DNA from 3 places in the Planococcus lenghuensis genome. Region 1 is predicted to be linked to each of the others. Evidence: riboswitches for the same ligand, from Rfam matches in the RefSeq annotation. Region 1 holds a riboswitch; each other region holds the start of a gene.
What was found. A riboswitch is a leader RNA that binds a small molecule or an ion and turns the genes downstream of it on or off. The one in region 1 is predicted to bind S-adenosylmethionine.
Positions count from the first base shown of each region.

Region 1 (7,952 bases):
TCGCTGCAACCCGGTCGGCGCCGACAATGATCGCTTCAATGTCCTTTGCGCCAATTGTATGAGCAGCCATGCTGTCGGTGATGAGTGTTACATCGACCCCTGACTGCTGCAATTCCCATACTGTCAGCCGGGCGCCCTGATAAACCGGGCGGGTCTCGCAGGCATATACGTCAAATTTCTTCCCGCGTTCGCTGCCGAGATGGAACGGAGCAAGGGCTGTTCCGTATTTTGCAGTGGCGATCGACCCGGCGTTGCAGATTGTCATAACTCGCATCTTATTTTCCAGCAGTTCCAGGCCATGCTCTCCGATCTGCCGGCAAGCCGCCTCGTCTTCTGCCCTGATTGCTTCCGCTTCCCTGAATAACTGCTGTTTCGCATCAGCCACTGACGCTGCACACGGCAATGTGCTGAGCAGCCGTTCAAGCGCCCAAGCCAGATTGACTGCCGTCGGCCGGGAGCTTGCCAGGTAATCGGCATCCTTTCGCACATACGCTTCAAAGGCGTCAAGCTCATCTGTATCATGACTCTCCGCTGCAAGCGCTAAGCCGTAGGCAGCCGTAATACCGATCGCCGGTGCGCCCCGCACTTTCAGGGAAAGGATGGCATCAAATACTTCTTCAATGGTTGTAAGGTCGATAAATTCAATGATATGCGGCAGTTTCTGCTGATCCAAAATCGTAAGCTGCCCGTCTTTCCATTCGATGGATACCGGTACTTGCATCAGCGCAGCGCCCCGATCAGTGACAGTACGTCATCGATGGACGTAAGTTCTGCCCGCTTCAGAATGAACGCTTCACCTGTCCGCAATGCCTGCCGCTTCCGTGCAATTCGCTCTTCATCGTCTTCAATGCCGTCAAGGTCGCTGACATGTGCCAGACCGATTGTCCGGCGAATCAGCTCAGCGCCGGCAAAGCCGACGGAATCCCGGAAGATTTTTTCCAGCACGGTTTCTCTGTAACCCGTTGTATCTTTAAATGCACTTTGGTTTTCCTGTTCCCATAGCTCTGAAAACCGGGAAGAAAAGACGTCCCATGTATTCCGGATATGGTCTGTGATCACATCCCGGCCTTCTTCTCCGCGCGTGATCGACTGGAACACAAGATTCGCGAGGAAGAGGCCGACGTCAAAACCGATCGGACCATAAAATGCAAATTCCGGGTCGATGACTTTCGTTTCATCTTTGCTTGCAAAAATACTGCCTGTGTGAAGATCGCCGTGCAGCAAAGCTTCTGCTTCAGTCAGAAAGCTCTGTTTCAGTTTCGCCGCTTCCAGTTGCAATGCCTTGTTGTTCCAGATTGCTTCGGCATCAGCAGTGAGCGCTTCTTCGAAATCATTGGTTTCATTATTGAAGAAAGGATCTGTAAAAATCAGGTCTTCTGTAATTTTGCATAATTCCGGATTGGAGAATTCGGCAGCAAGCCGTTTTTTGTCGAATGGATGAAGTCCGAAATCCGAGGTATGGAACAGCGTCTGCGCCAAGTACTCGCCAATGTCATCCGACAGTTTCGGATACGTCTCACCAGCGATCAGGCCAGCCCGTGCAACGGTAAGATGCGACAGGTCTTCCATGACCGTGTATGCCAGCGCTTCGTCGGTTGCGTATACTTCCGGTACTAGATGCGGCACGTATTCCCCGTGCTTTTTCAGTGCATTTGCTTCAATCTTTGCCCGTTTCAGTGTCAGCGGCCAGCTTTCACCGACCACTTTTGCATACGGCAATGCCTGTTTAATGATAAGGCCTTTGCCGGTTTCGTCTGTTATGTGAAAGACGTAATTGAGATTGCCATCGCCGATTTCCCGGCTTGAAAGTGCCGCTCCTTTCGGAAAGAAATCTAGCTGAGCGGCAAGCTCGACTGCCGTTTGTTCTGTCAATGGGGTGTAATTCGCCGTTTCTGTAACCGCCATCTGTACTCAATCCTTCCCTGAAAAAAATAAAAGCGCCTCTTCGGAAAGAGGCGCAGAATAATCGGATTCCCGCCTCTCATCTTCTGGAAAAGTTTCTTTCCAGTGGAATTAGCACCGTGCCTTGCGGAATGGATTTGTCCATTCCGGCGCAAAATCTTAACGCGCCCCGTTTCACAACGGTATTATGGTCGGTTGCTGGGCTTCATCGGGCCATTTTACCCTCCGCCTGCTCTTGATAAGAGTGCTGATAATTTATAAAGTTATTAAAGTCTGACATGAATCCTATCATGATTCAAAATAAAGTGCAACAACTTTTCAAAGAAATAGTTCTTAATTGTCTGGCTTATTACAAAGCGGTAAATTATAGATTTATCCTTTCAGAATATCGCTTAATTTTTCGCTTTTTTTCGAGTTCCACTAATTGGACGCTGAGTTCCGCTAATTCGGCATTGAGTTCCACTAATTTAGCATTGAGTTCCACTAATTAGGCGCCGAGTTCCACCAGTTAAATGGAAGCCGCTTCCATTCAGTCAGGAATTGGTCTTCTGTTACTTCTTCAGCCAGCCGGCATCCTTGTAAGCACTATTGATGGCATCTTCGTTTTTCATTTGACAGAATTAAGATCCCATGAAATAATCAGCATAATTTCTAAAAAAACTAAATACGTTATTCTTATTCAGAGCAGGCGGAGGGACAAGCCCTACGAAGCCCGGCAACCGGTCGATTGACACGGTGCTAATTCTTGCAGCCTTCAAGCGACGGCTGACAAATAAGAAGATGGTATCCGATAACCTCTTCTTAGGAAGAGGTTTTTTATTTGTTACAGGAACTGGAGAGTGAATTTATGAGTGGATTGACAGCCCGCTATCAACTGTACGGGCGGCCTGGATCATTCGGGAAGAAAGCGGAAGGCATTGCTCTTGGTCTCACGGTCGGATCTTGGACTGACCTGCCGCAGCTTGAACAGGAACAGCTGAAGCAGCATAAAGGAACCGTGGAGTCCGTCACGGAATTCGGTGACTCCCCTCACCCGTTAAAACCGGAATTGATCCGGGCGGAAGTGGAAATCCGTTACCCGGCGGCCAATTTTTCGGCGGATCTGCCGGCGATCCTGACGACTGTGTTCGGGAAATTATCGCTCGACGGCGAAGTGAAATTGCTGGATCTTATTTTCGATGAAGAATTACTCGCCCGTTTCCCGGGTCCGCGGTTCGGCATCGAAGGAATCCGGGAAAAGCTCGGCGTCCATGACCGGCCGCTCGTCATGAGCATTTTCAAAGGTGTCATCGGCCGCGATCTCGGTTATCTTGCCGACCAGCTCCGCCAGCAGGCGCTTGGCGGCGTGGATCTCGTGAAAGATGATGAGATTTTATTCGATAACCCGCAGACCCCATTTGAAGAACGGATCGTGCGGGGGAAAGAGGTGCTGGAACAGGTGTATAAAGAAACCGGCCACCGGACATTGTACGCAGCCAATCTGACCGGCCGCACATCCGGACTCCGCGATAAGGCCCGCAAAGCACGGGAACTCGGCGCGGACGCGCTGCTGTTCAACGTCCATGCCTACGGGCTGGATGTGCTGCAGGAACTTGCGGAAGACGCGGAAGTCGGATTGCCGCTCATGGCGCATCCCGCATTCAGCGGCGCATTCACGTCTTCGCCTTTTTACGGTGTGGCGACGGAACTTGCGCTCGGCAAACTGACCCGCATTGCAGGTGCGGACTTTTCCCTGTTCCCTTCTCCTTACGGCAGTGTTGCACTTGAGAAGAACGCTGCACTGGCGCTCGGCCGGGAACTCGTATCCGACAGCCCGTTAAAACGGACATTCCCGGTTCCATCAGCCGGCATCCACCCGGGCCTCGTCCCGCTTCTGTTTGAGGATTTCGGCACCGACAGCATCATTAACGCAGGTGGCGGTGTCCATGGACATCCGGATGGCGCTGCAGGCGGCGGACGGGCGTTCCGTCAGGCCGTCGATGCCGTACTCGCCGGCACTTCGCTTGAGGAAGCGGCGGCATCCCATGACGAATTAAAAACGGCGCTCAAGTTATGGGGGTGAACAATGTGAAAAAACCAATCATTTTCTGCGATTTCGATGGAACAGTCACGGACCGCGACAATATCATGAACATCATGAAGGAATTCGCACCGCCGGAATGGGAACCGATCAAGGAAGGCATTTTAAACCAAAGCATTACAATACGTGATGGTGTAGCGGAGATGTTCTCCCTGCTGCCTTCATCAAAGAAAGATGAAATCATTTCTTATGTATTGGATGCAGCGGAAATCCGCGAAGGTTTCGCTGATTTCGTCGCTTTTGCCGACCGGGCCGATATCCCGCTGTATATTACGAGTGGCGGCATCGACTTTTTCGTCCGGCCGCTCCTCGAACCATACGGGCCGTTCGCCGGCATTTATTGCAATGAAGCGGATTTCTCTGATGATTGCATCCGCATCCGCTTTCCGCACGGCTGTGATGAACAATGCAAAAGCCAAGGCTGCGGATTATGCAAACCGACGGTCATCCGGCAGCTTTCAGATGAGGATACGTTCAGCATCGTCATCGGGGACTCGATTACGGATCTCCAGGCAGCCAAAGGCGCGGATCTTGTCATCGCCCGCGATTTCCTGATTGAGAAATGCAAAGAGCTCGGCATCCCGTATGAGCCGTTCGAAACCTTCCATGATGTGACGGACATTCTGGAGCGGAAGCTCGGTGTCCGTGTATGAGTATTGTGGAAGAGCGTTGGACGGAACTTGCAGACATCAAAGACGAACTTGCCGCCCGCGACTGGTTCATGGGCACAAGCGGCAACCTCGCCATCAAAGTGAACGATGAGCCGCTCCAATTCCTGGTCACCGCCAGCGGCAAGGACAAAAAGAAACGGACGGCGGAGGACTTCCTGCTCGTCGACGCGGACGGCCAGCCGATTGACGAAACGCAATTGAAACCATCAGCGGAAACGCTACTGCATTGCGCGGTTTATGGTCAGACGGATGCTAGCTGCAGCCTCCATGTGCACACGGTGGCGAACAACGTGATCTCTGAATTATACGGGGATGCCGGGAAAATCGGATTCAAAGGCCAGGAACTCATCAAGGCGTTCGGCCTGTGGGAAGAAGACGATGTGCTCACCATTCCCGTCATTCCGAACCCGGCGCATATTCCGACGCTGGCCGAAGAGTTCAAGCAGCACGTGAACGCTGATTTCGGTGCTGTGCTCATCCGTAACCATGGCATCACAGTCTGGGGCCGCAGCGGATTTGAAGCAGCGAAGCTGTTGGAAGCAAGCGAGTTTTTATTTCAGTATCAATTGACTTTACACCAATATAAACGATAAAAGAGAGGAAGATTCACTATGGCAATCATCAAACTCCAGGAAACAAACGAAACAATCAATGAACAGCACAACGTCGCGACGTTCCTTGCCCAGCAGGAAGTCATTTATGAGCACTGGGACATCAATAAACTTCCGGATAATCTCCGTGAAAAATTCGATTTGAATGATGAAGAAAAAGAACAGATCTTGGAAGCATTCCGTCCGGAAATCAATGACATTTCCGAGCGCCGCGGCTATAAAGCGGCAGATGTCATTTCGCTGTCGGACTCGAATCCGAAGCTCGACGAACTGCTGAAGAACTTCCAGCGCAAGCACATTCATACGGATGATGAAGTGCGTTATATCGTCAGCGGCCACGGCGTATTCATCATCCAGGGCAAAGATGAGAAATTCTTTGAAGTCCACCTGGATCCAGGCGATCTCATTTCCGTGCCGCCGAACATCACGCATTACTTCACACTCGCTGATGACCGCAAAGTCGTTGCCGTCCGCATCTTCGTAACAACTGAAGGCTGGGTGCCAGTGTATCAGGACGAACAGGAAAGCGTGCAAGGATAGTCGAATAATGGGATCCGGTTCAGTGAGCCGGATCCTTCTTATGTGCCAAAATCCCTCTCCTATTCCCCCTCCTTAAAAATACTTAAAAATATGACACCTTTTCTCTTCCGATTCGTATTATTACTAATTAACCCCCTAATTCATTGATAACGTACAGGAAGGAGTGAAATTATATGACACGATCCGATGATCAACGAAGAAAAGACCGGTTGGGCAGCGGCGCGCGATCAGAATTGTTTTCAGCAATAGCCCCTGATGTGGTGTTATGGCCATTTCACCTGGTTTTATCTCTGCTGAGAGGAACGGGAAAAGCCATCCATTCGATTCTGAGCGGGTTTTGAAAAGCAACCGAAATCGACTATTGTAAAGTGCTCGAATTTACAATTAAACATACTATCTTAAAACCAGCCTAACATTCTCCCTTTATACTGAAACTGAACACAGAATGAAGGGAGACGGAAATGAATATGAAAATTGCCGTGACTGGTGATCTGCATTATCCGGAACTGCATGAGGCGATTGAGTTTATCCGAAAGGATCATCGTGAATTTTTTGAAACGTTCATCGGTCGGTTTTTCTCCATACCTGCAAATTTGTATGTATCCATTGGTGACTTGACCAATATCGGCTCGGCGGAAGAATTGAATGATGTGTATGCGCTTCTCCGAAAATACGATAAACGGTTCATGCATGTCCTTGGCAACCATGATATGTATTCACTAACGCGGAATGAAGTGCTGGCCATCACGGAACAGGACCGCTCCTATGTCATTTCGACAGAACAGGCCGTATTGGCATTCATTGATACCGCCAGGGAAAAAGATTTTAAGGATTGGGGCGGAACGCTCGATGTCCAGCAATTGTCATGGCTGGAAACGGTCATCGAACAATCCGGGGAGCGCCCATTGATTCTCTTTGCCCATCACCCGCCCAACGGAACAACCGCCCGGTCTGAAAAAGACAAGCGGTGCATTCATCCGGATATCCCCATTTGGGACGTGTTAAGCAAAAAGAAAGGGATCGGCCTGTATGTCAATGGGCATAACCACTGCAATTCCATCGTGCAAAAAGGACAATGGACGTTTCTCCAGCTAGCTGCTGTGCTGGATGAACAGGCCGTGCGGACCATTGAAGTCACCGATTCTGAAATCATTATCGATTTCGTCGATGTATCGGATCCGCTTCTGAAAGCAAAAGCGCAGATTATCGGGAATTCCATCCCTTATTTTCTGCTGAACCGGAATTTCGCAGGAACAGAAAGGGATGTCCGGCACGTGATTCCTCTGGTTCCGACGGCTGTCGCGGAATAAAACCACGCAATTTGATGAAAGACAAAGAGAACCCAGCGAATGGCCGCTGGGTTCTTTTCATTGTTTTCATTGCTTAACGATTCTTCAGATATCTCCTTCTCAGCATTTCTCACCGATATTCACTATGCAAAAGTATAAGTGTTTTTTCTCACTGTTTGAGCAAATCGGCATAGACGACCAGCCGCTCTTCATAATGACCGGTGGCTTCATTAAATGGTCCTGTACAAGTGATCAAGTTCAGATGGGATTCCGGACTGGCGCCGAAAATTTTCTCAAGCGGTGCCTCTTCCGGTGCATAGGCGGCCGTTTCCGTGACGATAAATGTCAGGGCCTGCCCTTCTGTTCCTGTGATATGGATTTCATCACCCGGCTTCAGCTTTTTCAGGTTATAGAAAGTGCCGGGGCTCGTCATGCCATCAACGTGCCCTGCCATGACGGCATTCCCTGCACTGCCGGGCATTGCGCCGGGCGCGTACCAGCCGATTTGATAAATATTCGCCGGGGCTTCCATTGCACCTTCACTGGTTACTCCAACTTCAATCACTTCGGCACTTTCACCGATTGCCGGGATCTCGATCAATGCCGGAGTAATGCCGATAAGTTCCGCATCAGTTTCAGCCGAAGATACAGCAGGTTCAACTGCAGGCTTGCCCGGAACTTCAGTCCTTATTTCCTGTACTGTTTCTTCCGCTTCAGGAAGTGCAGGCTGCTTTGCAGGTTTGTTTGCCACTATCCTTTCAGTTACCACACCTGTCCCGTTTTCTGCAGAAATCGGCTCTGTAGCAAAGCCGGGGTTATCATTGATGGTCGTCAGAAGAAACAGAAAGTAGATAAGGAA
Region 1 covers NZ_CP019640.1:3,266,072-3,274,023, forward strand. Annotated here, with positions in the region: gene mtnA (S-methyl-5-thioribose-1-phosphate isomerase) at 1-721, opposite strand, end outside; gene mtnK (S-methyl-5-thioribose kinase) at 721-1,905, opposite strand; SAM riboswitch class I at 1,979-2,147, opposite strand; SAM riboswitch class I at 2,575-2,681, shown strand; gene mtnW (2,3-diketo-5-methylthiopentyl-1-phosphate enolase) at 2,750-3,964, shown strand; gene B0X71_RS16540 (2-hydroxy-3-keto-5-methylthiopentenyl-1-phosphate phosphatase) at 3,970-4,635, shown strand; gene B0X71_RS16545 (methylthioribulose 1-phosphate dehydratase) at 4,632-5,246, shown strand; gene B0X71_RS16550 (1,2-dihydroxy-3-keto-5-methylthiopentene dioxygenase) at 5,265-5,804, shown strand; gene B0X71_RS21045 (hypothetical protein) at 5,978-6,145, shown strand; gene B0X71_RS16555 (metallophosphoesterase family protein) at 6,266-7,114, shown strand; gene B0X71_RS16560 (class F sortase) at 7,263-7,952, opposite strand, start outside.

Region 2 (7,952 bases), 120 kb from region 1:
CGAAATTCCAGCCGATGCGCGCACCTTCCCGCACGAGCGTTTTCCGGCGGCGGTCATACAATGCGACTAGTTCATCGACAGGTTCCTGACTGCCGCTCAATGCGGCTGCCGCTGCATGCTGAACCGCAGGGAACAGACTGACGAATAAATGATCCTGAATCAGATTGAGCGCTTCGATAAATTGCGCGTTACCGACCGCGAAGCCGACCCGCCAGCCGGCCATATTATACGTCTTCGACAGCGTGTACAATTCGACGCCGATGTCTTTGGCGCCTTCGGACTGCAGGAAGCTCGGCGGTTTAATGCCGTCAAAGCCGATTGCGCCATAAGCGAAATCGTGCACGACACCGATGTCGTGCTTCTTCGCGTATGCGACTGTGTCATTAAAGAACGACTGGGTGGCAGTCGCGCCGGTCGGGTTGTTCGGATAATTGAGATACAGCAGCTTTGCCTGATCACTGATGGATTCAGGAACGGTGCTGTAGTCGGGAAGGAAATTATTTTCCCCGGTCAGCGGCATTGTTTCATATTGCACACCGGCGAGGGCGGTGCCCGACAGGTAATCCGGATAACCCGGATCCGGCAGCAGCATCAGCTCGCCTTCATTCATAAGGCATAGCGGAAGCTCGACCAGTCCGATCTTCGTGCCGAACAGGACAGCCACTTCGGTGGCGGGATCAATATCAACATCGTATTCCCGCTTATAAAAGGCAGCTGCTGTTTCTTTTAATTCATCGGTGCCGCGAAACGGGGAATATTTGTGCGATTGCGGATCCGCTGCTGCGTCCTGCAGCGCTTTTACGATATGAGGCGGTGTCGGCTGATCCGGATTGCCCTGTCCAAGGTTGATGACATCCCGTCCTTCTGCGACAGCCTGCCGGACGTCTTTCGTCAGCTTGGCGAAAAATTGGGTCGGCAATTGCTGCAGCCGGTTAGAAAATTCCATATTGCTAAACCTCCATTTGTCAGAAAAGTTGCATGTGTACTCAGAATCTTATACATTTTACGTAGCATTGTCTACTGGAGGCGTATAAATTGAAAATAGCTTGCATACAAATGGATATCGTATTCGGCGAACCTGAAACGAACTTTGCGCACGTGGAAGAACGGATGCGGGAAGCGGCAGCGAACGGGGCGGACGTCATCGTGCTGCCCGAGATGTGGAATACCGGATACGCGCTGACGCAGCTTGAAGAACTCGCGGACAGAGATGGAAAGGCGGAATCTTTCCTGGCGGCGTTTGCCAAAGAGCATGGCGTTCACATCGTCGGCGGATCCGTATCGTCGAAGAAGAATCATGGATTTACAAATACCATGTACGTAGTAAACAGCAGCGGTGAAACGATTGCGGAGTATGACAAAGCGCACCTGTTCGGACTGATGGATGAGCACATCCACTTGGAATCGGGTGAGTCGGCCAATTTGTTTGAGCTGAACGGCATTCCGGCCGGCGGTGTCATCTGCTATGACCTCCGATTCCCGGAATGGCTCCGGCGCCATGCGCTCGAAGGAGCGAAAGTGCTGTTCGTACCGGCGGAATGGCCGGCGCCACGCATTGATCACTGGCGCATTCTGCTGCAGGCGCGGGCAATCGAGAACCAATGCTTCATTGTGGCGGTGAATCGGGTCGGCAGTGATCCGGCCAACGAATTCGGCGGTCACTCGATGGTCATTGCCCCGTGGGGTGACGTGCGGATGGAACTCGGGACCGAAGAAGAAATCGGCTATGCGGATATCACATTGGACGAAGTGGACGAAGTGCGCGGGCGGATTCCGGTGTTTGATGACCGGCGGGAATGGATTTATTCGAGTATTTTGAAAAAGTGATTGACACTGCGGAAAAAAGTGAGTAAGATAATCAACAATTGCATACGATCTTATCGAGAGAGACCGAGGGACAGGCCCTGTGACGTCCGGCAACCCCCAGCAATGGGAAGGTGCCAAATCCTACAGAATGCATCCGCATTCTGAGAGATAAGTCGAGAACTTAACCGTTTCGATGCCTCTTTCTTGATTAAAAGAAAGGGGCATCTTTTATTTTTGGGGTGAAATTATGATTGAGATTGAACAACTGACGAAAACATATAAAACGAAATATGGAACCGTGACTGGTGTGGACAATGTTTCCCTGACGGTCGGGGAAGGGGAAATCTTCGGGATCGTCGGGTATTCCGGCGCCGGGAAGAGTTCACTCATCCGCTGCATCAATTTACTGGAACGTCCCACTTCAGGTGTGATCCGGATTGGCGGGACCGATTTGACGAAACTGGGCAGCGGCCAATTGCGGAAATCCCGACTGAAAATCGGAATGATCTTCCAGCATTTTTATTTGATCAGCCAAAAAACGGTCTACGACAACGTTGCATTCGCACTCCGGGCTGCGGGTACACCGGCAAAAAAGATCCGGCCCCGGGTTGAGGAATTGCTGGAGATGGTCGGTCTGGCAGATAAACGGGATGTTTTTCCGGGTCAGCTGAGCGGCGGCCAGAAGCAGCGGGTGGGAATTGCCCGGGCGCTCGCGAATGATCCGACAGTGCTGCTGTGTGACGAAGCGACATCAGCGCTGGATCCGAATACAACGCTTTCGATTCTCCGCCTGCTGAAGGAAATTAACCGGAAGCTGAACATTACGATCGTGCTTATCACGCATGAAATGAATGTGGTGAAGGAAATTTGTGACCGGATGGCCATCATGCAAGGTGGACGTGTAATTGAAGAAGGAGCGGTCTACGATGTGTTTGCGAGTCCGCAAACAGAGCTGACCAGGGAATTCATCTCAAGTGTGGTGTCATTTGATGTGCCGGAACAGGTACTGGCCTCCGTACGGGGTACCCTCGTCCGCGTGTTGTTTAAAGGAGACGTCGCCGGAGAGGGCGTCATTGCAGACATGCTGCAGCGGCATGCGGTAAAAGGGAATTTCCTTCATGGGGCCATTGAATACATTCAAGAGAGACCGCTCGGCATCTTTATTATGGAACTCACAGGTGAACGGGGAGCGGTCACCGATGCCCTTGAGTATCTGCAGAGCCGACGGGCAGCAGTGGAGGTGATGAATCATGGGCGTTGAATGGGGACGCATTATCGAGCTGATGCCGGATATCCAGCAGGCATTTTTTGAAACGCTGATCATGATCAGTATTTCCTTCGGCGTTGCCTTCCTTATCGGTTTGCCGCTCGGAATCCTGCTTTTTGCAACGGATAAAGGACTGTTCTGGGAGAACCGGTTTGCCAAGTCGGTAATTGGATTCATCGCCAATATGATCCGGTCGATTCCATTCATCATTTTGCTGGTGGCCCTGATTCCACTGACGAACCTGATTGCCGGAACGACGATCGGCCCATATGCGGCAAGCGTGTCGCTATCGGTCGCAGCCATCCCGTTTTTTGCCCGGCTTGTTGAAACATCGTTCCGGGAAATTGATAAAGGCGTTATTGAAGCCGCCATTGCGGTGGGGGCGACGCCATTCATGATTATCAAGGATGTGCTGCTGCCGGAAGCAAAACCGAGTCTGATCCAAGGGATTACGCTCACATTGATTAGCCTTATCGCATACTCTGCGATGGCAGGCGTGGTCGGAGGCGGAGGCATCGGCGACCTCGCGATCCGCTTCGGTTATTACCGGTATGACAACACCATCATGATTGTGACCGTCGTCATACTTATTGTGCTCGTTCAGCTGATTCAGCAAGCGGGCGACTGGACATCCAAAACAATCGATAAACGATAGGAGAGAATGAAAATGAAAAAATTCGGATTGGTATTGACAGCAAGCGCATTGGCCCTCGCCGCGTGTGGGGAAGAGGAAGCGGCGGAAGTTACTTCAGAAGCAGGAGTTGAAGGGGAAACGCAGGCGATCACGCTTGGTGCGACGGCCGGACCCTATAGTGACATGCTGAACAAAGCGATTGTTCCGCAGCTTGAAGAACTGGGCTATGAAGTAGATGTACGGGAATTCAGCGATTATATCCAGCCGAACATCGCACTCGACAACGGCGATTTGGATGCGAACCTGTTCCAGCACACAGTTTATCTGGAAAGCTTTGAAGAACAGCACAGCATGGACTTGTCGGCACTCATTATGGTTCCGACCGCACCAATGGGGATTTATTCGAATGTTTTTGATTCAATCGATGCCATTGAAGATGGTGCTACAATCGCCATTCCGAATGATCCGGTGAATGCAGCCCGTGCTTTCCTGATTCTTGAGGATGAAGGCCTGATCCAACTTGACCCGGAAGCGGAGACACTGACGGTATCCGAGCAGGATATCATTGAAAACACGAAGAATCTGAAATTCCAGCCAATTGATGCCGGCCAGCTGCCGCGGGCAGTGGAAGGATCTGATCTGTCAGCTGTTCCGGGAAATTATGCACTTGCTTCAGAAATGGACCTGCTGGATGCATTGGCACTTGAGAACATGCCGGATCAGTACCGTAACGTGGTCGCCGTGACAGCTGACAATGAAGACAGCGAACTCGCAGCGGATCTGGTGGAAATTGTGGAATCACCGGAATTTGAAGAAGTGATCGATGCAGAATTTGAAGGCTTCGGCAAGCCGGAGTGGATGACAGAGGAATAAACGGACGGAGAGAGGTGCAGCGATGGAAAACCTGATTGTGCAGGGAGCGCCGAATGCGTATATATGTGAAACGGGTGCTTTGAGCAGATTGGAAGCGCATTTGACCGCTCTCAACTATAAAACTGTGTTGGTCATCCATGGGAAAAAGTCGTGGGAGTCAGCCAGCCCTTATTTCCCGTCGTTTGAACAGATTGATGCTGTGTTCATCCAGTATGGCGGGGAATGTTCACTTGCGGAAATTGAACGTATCGCATTGCGTGCCGGACAGGCAGACGCCATTATCGGAATCGGAGGCGGGAAGATTTTGGATTTAGCAAAAGCGGCAGCCCGTGTTGCCGGCAAGGAAACAGTACTGATTCCGACAGTTGCTTCCAATTGTGCTGCCTGGACACCGCTCAGTGTGATTTATGATGCCGGCAAATATGTCCGGTTCGACATCCACCCCAAAAATGCATCACTGGTCCTGCTGGAACCGGATATACTTTTACGGGCACCAGAGGAGATGCTGGCGGCCGGCATTGGAGACACAATCGCCAAATGGTATGAGTCGGATGTGCAGTTTCGAAAACTGGATACCTTCACAGCTCCAGTTACAATCGCCCGGTTTGCAGCTAAACTTTGTTATGATGAACTGCTCGTGCATGGAGAAGCGGCAATGGCCGCAGCCCGGCAAAAGGAACTGAACGACAGCTTCATCAAGACAGCTGAAACGATCATCATGACAGCGGGAATGGTTGGCGGGTTCAGTGATCCGTCCCGGATCGTTGCGGCAGCACACGCTATTCATAACGGATTAACGGCACTTGATGAAACTCATCATGTCCAGCATGGTGCGAAAGTGGCGTACGGGATTTTGATTCAATTGGTTCTGGAAGACCGCTGGGATGAAGCGGGTAAGCTTGCCGGATACTTTCGGCAGATTGGTCTCCCGACATCGCTAAGAGATTTGGGGATTGGAACAGTGACGGAAGAATCACTGCAGCCGGTGGCGGAAAAAGCGACAGCCAAAAACGAAACCATTCATAATCTGCGGAAGGATGGAGTAACGGCTCGGGAAGTTTTGCATGCGATGCTGACATATGAAAAGTACACGGCTCTTGTCGGTTAACCAAGTCAATTCTAAAGAGAGTATGTACAGCTGGGACTCATGTTGCCTCTTCCTTTTGAATAAGAAAATCAATTATTTACAGTCAAGTCCGGGCGATTTATCGTCCGGATTTTCTTGTGGTAGAATAGCAGGAAACAGTGAAAAAGAGGGCAGATATGCATATTCGACAAATGGAACTGCAAGACAGGGAGATGTGGCTTGAAATGCGGCGACAGCTGTGGCCGCATTGCCCTGAAGAAAAACACCAAGCGGAAATCGGGGAACAGTTGAATTCGGACAATCTGACCGCATTCTTGGCAGAAAAGGATGGAGAGGCAGCCGGTTTCCTTGAAGTATCGATTCATGGAAATGCACATGGAGAAGCCGGCTGTTGCGGATATATGGAAGGCTGGTTTGTCCGGGGAGAATGCCGGGGGCAAGGGGCCGGCCGGCGATTGGCGGAAGCGGCAGAAATCTGGGCTGCCGCCAGAGGCCTGAACCGGATGGCCTCGGACTCGGAAGAAGACAACGAGCACAGCCGGCATGCTCATGCCGCGCTCGGCTACCGGGAAATCGCTGTCCGTGACGGGGAAGCAAAGTTCATCAAGGATATAAAAAGTATCGTAACCTATGGGGATGCCTTTATCGATTATTTCAGCAAAGGGACGGACAACACTGAGTTCAGCCGGCATCTCGGCGGCGCAACGGTTAACGTGGCAGCTGGTGCCGGTCGGCTTGGCCTGCCGTCCGCTTTCATTACGGTGACGGGAGACGACGGGGATTCCCGGTTTTTCCGGGAGCAACTGGAACAGGAGAATGTGAATCTGGCATTCGCTGTGTCGGTGCCTGAAAAACGGGTGAGCGGCGTTTATGTGCATCTGACGCCGGAATTCGACCGGGTCTTCGCATCTTACGAAAACGAAACGCCGGACATCCAAGTGGCACCGGCCGATTTATCAGCGGCAGCTTTCGAGACAGCCAGCGCTTTTCATTTCTGTTCCGGCACTATGTTTCAGCCGACGGCATTGGAAACGACGCGGTCCGCTGTCCGTCTTGCCAAGCAATATGGCGTCCTTTGTTCACTGGATGTCAATATCCGGCCCCTCCGATGGGACAGCGAAGACCAGTGCCGCCGGACGGTAAATGAATTTTTGCAGCAGGCGGATATCGTAAAGATGACAGTAGAAGAATTGGCGTTTTTAACCGAGACCGAGTCGATTGATGAGGGGCTTCGCCGGCTGGCGGGATTCAAGATTCCGCTGCTGTTCATTACGGACGGTGAGAATGGTACGCGTGCTGTGAGTGGCAGTGAGAGCATCCATGTACCGGTGGTGCCTGTGCCGCCGGTCGATACGACAGGTGCCGGGGATGCATTTGTGGCAGGCGTACTGCGGCATATCCACCTGTACGGACTTCCGGGAACGCGGGAGGAGATCATTCGCTGTGCCGCTTTCGGCAATAAACTCGGAGCCTTGTGCACGACGAAAAGAGGCGCATTGACGGCGATGCCGAGACTGGAAGAAGCACAGGCTTTTTTGGAAGGAGAAGTGGAATGATTCTGATCATGGGCATTGCGATTATCGTCATTATGCTGCTGACGACGGATAAGCGGGACAAGCATTTGAAAGATATCAAGGAGCAGAATGAAGAGATCATCAAACTATTGAAGGAAAGCAATTCCAAAAACGTTTGAGACAGGAGAGATGCAGATGGCAATCCATAGTTTTCACTTAAAGGCCGATTGGCCGGGCAACCGCAACGATATCGGCACCATTGAAACCGGGAATTTGAAGACGCAGATTTCTATCCCGCCGGAAATGGACGGACCCGGTGTCGGAACCAATCCGGACGAGATGCTTCTGGGCGCTGCTGCCACTTGTTACATCATCACGCTTGCAGCGATGATGGAACGCAGCAAGCTTGCCAAAGAATCATTGACGATGGAATCGGAAGGGCTTGTTGATGTGACGAACGGCATTATCACATACAAGACGATCATCCACCGGCCGCGCATTGTGCTGAAGGCGGACGCATCCGAAAAGGATGTTGCGCTCTGTCAGCGGCTCGCGGAAAAAGCGGAAAGTTCCTGCATGATCACCCGTGCGATTCAAGGGAATGTGGAAGTGCGGCTGGAAGCGGACATCTTAACGGGGACATAAAAGACAGCCGCATGCAGCCTGCGTGCGGCTTCTTAATGTGAGTGGTAGGAAGTATGTATCCGCGTTCAGCGGGTGCTTATCCGCGTTCAGCGGGTGCTTATCCGCGTTCAGCGGGTGCTTATCCGT
Region 2 covers NZ_CP019640.1:3,145,605-3,153,556, reverse strand. Annotated here, with positions in the region: gene B0X71_RS15975 (pyridoxal phosphate-dependent aminotransferase) at 1-946, opposite strand, end outside; gene B0X71_RS15970 (carbon-nitrogen family hydrolase) at 1,036-1,827, shown strand; SAM riboswitch class I at 1,875-1,981, shown strand; gene B0X71_RS15965 (methionine ABC transporter ATP-binding protein) at 2,054-3,067, shown strand; gene B0X71_RS15960 (methionine ABC transporter permease) at 3,057-3,728, shown strand; gene B0X71_RS15955 (MetQ/NlpA family ABC transporter substrate-binding protein) at 3,741-4,580, shown strand; gene B0X71_RS15950 (iron-containing alcohol dehydrogenase family protein) at 4,603-5,688, shown strand; gene B0X71_RS15945 (PfkB family carbohydrate kinase) at 5,844-7,223, shown strand; gene B0X71_RS21030 (hypothetical protein) at 7,220-7,360, shown strand; gene B0X71_RS15940 (OsmC family protein) at 7,377-7,826, shown strand; gene B0X71_RS15935 (hypothetical protein) at 7,880-7,952, shown strand, end outside.
Region 2: linked by a shared signal. The riboswitch ahead of B0X71_RS15965 (methionine ABC transporter ATP-binding protein) and the one ahead of mtnW (2,3-diketo-5-methylthiopentyl-1-phosphate enolase) in region 1 are both predicted to bind S-adenosylmethionine.

Region 3 (7,952 bases), 120 kb from region 1:
GCAGAACGATAAAGGAGGAATTGGAAATGGCAAAACAAGGGACAGACCGCGTGAAGCGGGGAATGGCTGAAATGCAAAAGGGTGGCGTGATTATGGACGTCGTCAATGCGGAACAGGCGAAGGTTGCCGAAGAGGCGGGAGCGGTAGCCGTCATGGCGCTGGAACGGGTACCCTCGGATATCCGGAAAGAAGGCGGCGTGGCCCGTATGGCGAATCCGCGCCTTGTCGAAGAGGTCATGAATGCTGTATCCATTCCGGTTATGGCGAAAGCCCGGATCGGTCATATCACAGAAGCACGGGTGCTTGAAGCGCTCGGTGTTGATTACATAGACGAAAGCGAAGTACTGACACCAGCGGATGAAGAATTTCATTTATTGAAAAAGAATTTCACAGTGCCTTTCGTATGCGGCTGCCGGGATCTTGGGGAAGCGGCGCGCCGGATTGGCGAAGGTTCTTCAATGTTACGGACGAAAGGTGAACCCGGAACCGGTAATATCGTAGAAGCGGTCCGCCACATCCGTAAAGTAAATTCGCAAGTGCGCAAAGTGGTCATGATGAATGAAGATGAACTGATGACAGAAGCGAAGCTGCTCGGTGCACCGTATGAGCTGCTGCTTGAGATCAAACGTCTGGGCCGGCTGCCTGTCGTAAACTTTGCTGCCGGCGGCGTAGCAACTCCCGCTGATGCCGCGCTGATGATGGAATTGGGGGCGGATGGAGTATTTGTCGGATCCGGTATTTTCAAATCGGATGATCCGGAGAAATTTGCCCGTGCCATCGTAGAAGCTGTGACGCATTACCAGGATTATAAACTGATCGGGGAATTATCAAAAGAACTTGGAACAGCGATGACCGGGCTCGAGATTTCGTCGATTGCTGCAGCTGAGCGGATGCAGGAGCGCGGCTGGTGACAAAAATTGGGATTCTCGCGTTGCAGGGAGCGGTCCGCGAACATGTAAAGCAAGTTGAAGCATGCGGAGCGGAAGCGAAAGTGATTAAACGGGTTGAGGACATAGCCGGATTGGATGGGCTGATTCTGCCTGGAGGGGAAAGCACGACAATGCGGCGTCTTATTGACCGCTATGAGCTGATGGAGCCGCTTCGGGCCTTCGCTGCAAGCGGTAAACCGATATTCGGAACATGTGCCGGCTTGATTTTAATGGCAAAAACGGTGGAAGGCTATGATGCACCGCATCTCGGCCTGATGGATGTAACGGTTGCACGCAATTCGTTTGGCCGGCAGATTCATAGTTTTGAGACCGAGTTGGCAGTCAAAGGCATCGATAATCCGGTTGATGCCGTATTCATCCGGGCTCCCCACATCACGGCTGCCGGTCCGACAGTAGAAGTGCTGGCAGAATATGATGGCCGGATTGTTATGGTGCGGGATGGACAGTTTATGGGCTGTTCGTTCCATCCGGAGTTGACTGAAGACATCAGCTTGACCCGGTGTTTCATTGATTTGGTAAGATCTTGTGTTCAAGTTCAGTCGTGACTGCGCAGCCCCCGCAAGATGTGTCGCCTCCAATGCGGTAATAAAGCATAAGATACGGAAGGCCGGCGTTGTTGCTTAAACGGTTACAGGTGGCAGAAAACAATTTATTGCCATTTGTTCTCGGAACGACTTGTAACTTCTCTAATAGCTCCTGTGCATTCTCAACATGGATGGAAGAAATGCAATTCCTCGTCCGTTTATATTTTAAAGGGAATAAGTGTAAAGCTTGATATTTGTTGATCAGTGAGTTTTAGAGTTGCAGAGCCAGGGAAAACAGAAAAAACTGCGTATAAAGGAGTTGGATAATCAGGAGTGAATAAATTCCTCAACAATTGCAAGCAATTTATAAATCCCGAGACAAAAATTGTTGATCATTATATTGCACTTTCTGTTACACCTGCAAGAAAAATCGCTTATGGGGCATTATTAGCTTCCTTGGCCACTATTCTGCAATCGGCAGGAATGTTAGGGGGGATTGGTTTGTTGGTCAGCGCGCTCAGCACGCTGGCCATCTTGATCGGTACTGTTATCTCCTTGCAGCTCGGTTTCTTGTCTTATTTGACAGCCTTGTTCTTGATTGCTGTTATTCAGCCAAGCGAGCTGTTCGCATTCCCACTTACTACCGGACTTCTAGGACTAAGCATGGGATTCGCTTTTAGATACTTTAAAAGCGGGTTTCTTGCCGCTGTGTTTTCTGGCATTTCTCTCACATTAGGAATCTTATTTATCCTCCTCATCATTAAGTTTCCGATATTGGGGCCTGCAGCAACTTCAGATGTCGACTTTAACCTAATCATGATAATTTTGCTTTTCTCTATTTTCTACAGTTGGATTTGGGTGAAAGGGTTTTTATCAATCGTTAAAAAGTTCAGTAGAATTCCAGGAAATCGTGCATTCGATTAAGCTCGAAGGAAACTGATTAAAGATTTATTCTGCGACGGGTTTCCTCGAATCATTGGTGTTCAGTTACTCATAACAATGATACAGAGAGCTTCTGAACGAATCGATAGCCATACGGCAACATGTTACTTTTCGGGACAAGACGGACTGGGAAAGTCAGCGAGCAGGCATAATCGGAGGCGTTCGACTTTCAGAAGATTTTACTTTCTAAAACAATATTGAAGACGCTTGAATATCAACCGCTAATGCAACAATCTTAGGTTCCTGAGAAGTGTAGAATATCTTTGAACTTGTACAGGTTTTACGTGCACAGAAGCCAAAAGTGGGAAAGCGCAGCTATGTAAGCAGCGGATATGGCAATCATAACTATTCGGGTGGCGACAGTGAAATAAAGAAATGTAGGCAGGGAGGATTAAATATGTGATTAAAAAAACGGTGAAATATAAATGCATTGGCATGAATTAAACGACTTTCCTGCAAGGTTTTAGAAAAGCTTTCTAAGGGTATCGGTTAAATGTTAAATGAAGACGCTTAAATGTATCAGTCTTGAAAAGCAGTATTAGTCGTATAAGCAACATAAATAACACCTCTTATATCTATCCATCACTCCATGCTCTTATTGCCAAGAAACGCACTGTCTCTCCTGTCTTTATCTGTATTTTCCACGAGCAATTAAACTCCTTCTATGAGAAACAGCTTCTTTGAAGAATTCCCGCTGCCAGCTAATTGTTGAAAAATTTCTCTTAATCCTTTAAAAAATACTAATCTGCGCCATTGCTCTAACGCTCCAAATAAATAAGGGGAGGAATTTGGATGAAGAAGAGAAATAAAATGCTGATAGGCACTGCAGCTGTAGTTTCAGGAATCGGGATGGCGGGCCTGAAAAACAGAAAAATTTTAGGTGTGTTGAAAGATGGCATGACTGAGAATATCACGATGACCAACACCATGGTGAAAGAGAAGATGTTTGGTGTAAAGCAGGAAGTCGCCAGTCAAAAATTAAAACCATCTTCGAATTTTCCGCTCATTCATCTCCCGGAAGGTTTTGAAATCGAAAAAGTGATTGATGGCCTTACCTATCCGACGTCTGTGGCATGGGATGATGAAGGAGCTTTATATGTTGCCGAAGCAGGTGGTGCCTTCAAGGATGAAGAGGGGGCTAAGGCGAGAATATTGCGGATTGAAAATGGGGAGGCGACGGAAGTCATTGACCTGACCGGCAAGATCTACCCGGCTATTTCCGGTATGACTTGGCACGATGGCGCCTTCTATATTACGCACAGAGAAATGGATTTATCGGGAGCAGTTTCTAAAGTGACAGTCGACGGAGAGGTGACCCGGCTGATCGGCGGCATCATTGACGCTAAATCCGATCACCAGCCGAATGATTTACGGGTAGGAAGAGATGGCAGAATGTATGTTTGTGTGGGTATTGGAGGAAACTCGGGATTTATGGATGAAAACGTGATGGCGGCAGTCAAAAGATCGCCGGACGGACATCCAACCACCGCAAAAGATATTGTGCTGACCGGCATTAACATCGAGCTTCCCAATTTCCTGAAAGATTCGCCTGAATTGATACAGACTGGTGCTTTTGTGCCTTTTGGTACCGTAACAAGACCCGGGCAAGTGATCAAAGGCCGCGATAAAAGCGGGGGGACAATCCTGGCCTTTGATCTTGATGATCCAGAAGGGACCGTCAAACCGTATGCATGGGGATTCCGTAACATTATCGGAATCGCCTGGAATGAAGCAGATGAGATGTTTGCCGCTGTCAATGGCTATGATAACGCACCGGGAAGACCGATAAAGGATGTCTATGATGGTACGTATCGGGTCGAAAAAGATGCTTGGTATGGCTGGCCCGATTTTACAGCAAATTTTGATCCTGTGACTGACGAAAAGTACAGACCAGTGAGTTCAGCGATCGCTCCCGTCTACATAAATGGAGAGAGACAGGAACGGAAGATCTACTTTTTGATTGATCATAAAGCCAGCGGCCTCAAGCAGCCGGATAAATCACTGATTGCCGGTCTGCATGAAGTCAATTCTTCACCTTCTAAGATCGATATCTCTCCTGCCTCCTGGGAAGAGTATGCGAATCAGTTATTCATTGCGGAGTTCGGAAATATGGAGTGGTTGACAAATCCGGCCAGGGACAAACCCGCCGGCAGCAGAATTTCGCTAATCAATCCAAATGCAAAGGGACAACAAGTACAGCCCTTTATTCAAAACGAAGAACCGGTACCTGCGTCTCACCTTGGAAAACAAGGAGAAGGAATCGAGCGACCTTATGACGTGAAATTCGGACCGGACGGGGCTATGTACATCGTCGATTTTTCTACACTCCGTGTAAACCTGAATCGTTTAGCGCGGGACAACGGGGCATTCCCTGTTGATTTCCATATGAAAACCGGCATCGTCTGGAAAGTGACAAAAAAATGAAATTATAAGACTGAGAGTAAATACACTTTCGATTTTATTACTTGTTTCCTGAGTATATTTTCGAAGGTGTTTTATTGTGCCCTATTCGGTGCTCACCAAAGGCAGAAGTGTGATGAATTATTCATCGATTTAGGCACATCATACTTTTGTGTGTAACTAGCAACGGTACAGTTACCTTCTGCAGTAAGGATAAAAGTTGGTTTTGGATAATTTTTTTCGTTTTTGCTAGTGGAAAGGGTATGTGAGCGAGGAAGCTTTTCGAAATTAATGTGAAACTGACGTTCTGGGATTAGGTTCCCCGATTGGTAACAAACAAAAAATAGAAAATTTAAAATAAACAATTGACTTTTTAAATCCATAGTATTATGCTAGGTATTAATTTCATAACCTTCTTATCAAGAGAAGCCGAGGGACTGGCCCGTTGACGCTTCAGCAACCTCCGACAATTGTCGGAAAGGTGCTAACTCCAGCAAGATTTTTTTCTTGGGAGATAAGAGAAGCAGGACCACTCGCGATACGGTGCCCCCTTTTCTCATCTTCTTTGAGAAAAGGGGGCTTTTTCTTATCCTCCGGTTGAAATAGACAGAAACGGAAAAGGAGGCAATCATCATGGCAGAAAAGCAGCATAACTCAACCGCATGCCAGCCGGCCCGAATGGGCGTATACATACCCGGACAGCGAATGTTCACCAGAGCTTGACCGGCAGCTTTAAACGAACCAGTACCGGGAAAGCTCTTTAATTCCATAAGACGTTAAGTTCCCGTCCATGGCCATTACAGAAAAATCTGGAGGAATGAAAAATGAGAAATATCCCGTTAATCGATATAAGAAGCTTCCTGGTAGTTGTTGCCGCCATTATGCTGGCCATTGTCGCCGCCGGCTGCTCCACGACTGTTGACTCGGCTGATGCACCGCCTGAGACCATCCGGGTGGATTATGCCTATTATTCACCGCCAAGTCTCGTGCTGAAGAAATTCGGCTGGTTGGAAGAGGAGTTTGCGGAAGAAGGAATTGAAGTGGAGTGGACATTGAGCCAAGGCAGCAACAAAGCGCTGGAGTTTCTGAACAGCAACAGCGTCGATTTTGGTTCCACCGCTGGAGCGGCAGCCCTTATGTCGAAGGCAAATGGCTCGCCGATCAAGAACGTTTATATTTATTCCAAGCCGGAATGGACGGCACTCGTGACGAATCCCGGCTCCGGAATTGAAAGCGTTGAAGATTTAAAAGGAAAGAAAGTCGCCGCTACACTCGGAACCGATCCTTACATCTTCCTGCTCCGGTCATTGGCCGGCTCCGATATTTCAGCGGATGATGTTGAAATCATCAATCTTCAGCACGGAGATGGCGCGTCCGCACTGGCTTCCAATCAGGTGGATGCCTGGGCAGGACTCGATCCGCATATGGCGAGACTGGAACTGGAATCAGGCGCGGAGCTGTTTCACCGGAATGCGGACTTGAATACCTACGGCTTTTTGAATGTTCGGGAAGAGTTTGCTGAAAATCACCCGGAATACGTAAACCGCGTCATTGCCGCCTATGAGAAAGCACGGAATTGGATTCTGGAAAATCCGGAAGAAGCGGCTGAACTGCTGGCCGAGGAAGCGGGCATCAGTGTGGAAGTCGCGAAAAAGCAGATGGAGCGCAATGACCTTTCCAACCCGGTTCCGGGTGATGTTCACCGGGAAGCATTGACTGCAGCCGGTAAAGTGCTGCAGGAAGGGGAAGTCATTGACGCGGATGTCGATATCGAAAAAACCACGGAGTCATTGATCGATCCTTCTTTCGCGGAAGAAACGGTCGAGCAGTAAATCCGGGAAAGCAGGAGGGAACCCGATGGCAAAAAATCAAAGTGAATTGTCTTCTGTATTTGTGGCGGGCAAGCAGCAACAACGAAAGGAAATCAGCCAAAAAGGAAAAAGTACCTGGTTCCGCCCCGTCCTGGCAGGCAGCGTGTTGCCGGTCATCCTGATCATTGCCTGGGAGCTGCTCAGCCGGGCGGGCGTTTTTCCTTCCTATCAGCTGCCTGCTCCCTCGGTCGTTGTCGGCACAATAACAGAGATGGCAGCAGACGGGTCATTATGGGGCCATATCGGAATTACGGTTTACCGGGTCTTTGCCGGATTCTTACTCGGCACGGCAACAGCCGTCATCCTCGGATCCCTTGTCGGATTCTACACGAAAGCGGAGCAATTTTTCGATCCGCTCATCCAGGCATTCCGTTCGATTCCGTCGCTTGCCTGGGTACCGCTGTTCATCCTGTGGATGGGCATCGGGGAGCCGGCGAAAATTACGATGATTGCCGTCGGCGTCTTTTTCCCGGTCTACTTGAATGTCGTCAGCGGAATCACCGGCGTGGACAGAAAATTGATCGAAGTTGGAAAGATGTACGGTTTGAATACGTATCAGCTGATTAGACGGATCATCCTGCCGGCGTCGCTTCCTTCCTTTTTGGTAGGCTTGCGGAGCGGTCTTGGCCTTGGCTGGATGTTCGTGGTGGCGGCTGAATTGATGGGTGCAAGCCAAGGACTCGGGTATCTGCTCGTCGTCGGGCAAAACACCTTGTCACCGGAAACCATTCTTGCGAGCATCATTTTATTTGCGGTCATCGGAAAGCTGTCTGATTGGGGATTGAAGAAAATTGAAATCAGGACGCTGCACTGGCAGGACCGCGTTGCGAAATCATAAAGAGGAGGCGGAACCATGAGTCTGCAGCTGCAACATGTGAGCCGGACGTTCAACGGCAAGAAAGCGATCCACAACATTTCATTAACCGCCGAACCAGGGGAGATCATCGGGCTGCTCGGTACGAGCGGCTGCGGAAAAAGCACCTTGCTTCGCGCGATTTCCGGCCTCGATACCGATTACGACGGAACCGTTTCCATCAACGGGGATACCCGGAAACAAGTTCATGACACCACCGGGTTCATCTTTCAGGAACCGCGGCTGCTGCCTTGGCTAAACGTCCTGGAAAATGTGACGTTCGGGCTGAAAGGGAAAAAAGGAGACAACCAGGCGCTCGCCAAACGATATTTAAGAAGCGTAGGCCTTTCGGACAGTGATGCCCTTTATCCGCGGGAATTGTCAGGCGGGATGGCGCAGCGGGTGGCGATTG
Region 3 covers NZ_CP019640.1:3,391,016-3,398,967, reverse strand. Annotated here, with positions in the region: gene pdxS (pyridoxal 5'-phosphate synthase lyase subunit PdxS) at 27-911, shown strand; gene pdxT (pyridoxal 5'-phosphate synthase glutaminase subunit PdxT) at 908-1,495, shown strand; gene B0X71_RS17160 (hypothetical protein) at 1,808-2,398, shown strand; gene B0X71_RS17155 (PQQ-dependent sugar dehydrogenase) at 3,209-4,840, shown strand; SAM riboswitch class I at 5,230-5,337, shown strand; gene B0X71_RS17150 (aliphatic sulfonate ABC transporter substrate-binding protein) at 5,641-6,648, shown strand; gene B0X71_RS17145 (ABC transporter permease) at 6,674-7,525, shown strand; gene B0X71_RS17140 (ABC transporter ATP-binding protein) at 7,541-7,952, shown strand, end outside.
Region 3: linked by a shared signal. The riboswitch ahead of B0X71_RS17150 (aliphatic sulfonate ABC transporter substrate-binding protein) and the one ahead of mtnW (2,3-diketo-5-methylthiopentyl-1-phosphate enolase) in region 1 are both predicted to bind S-adenosylmethionine.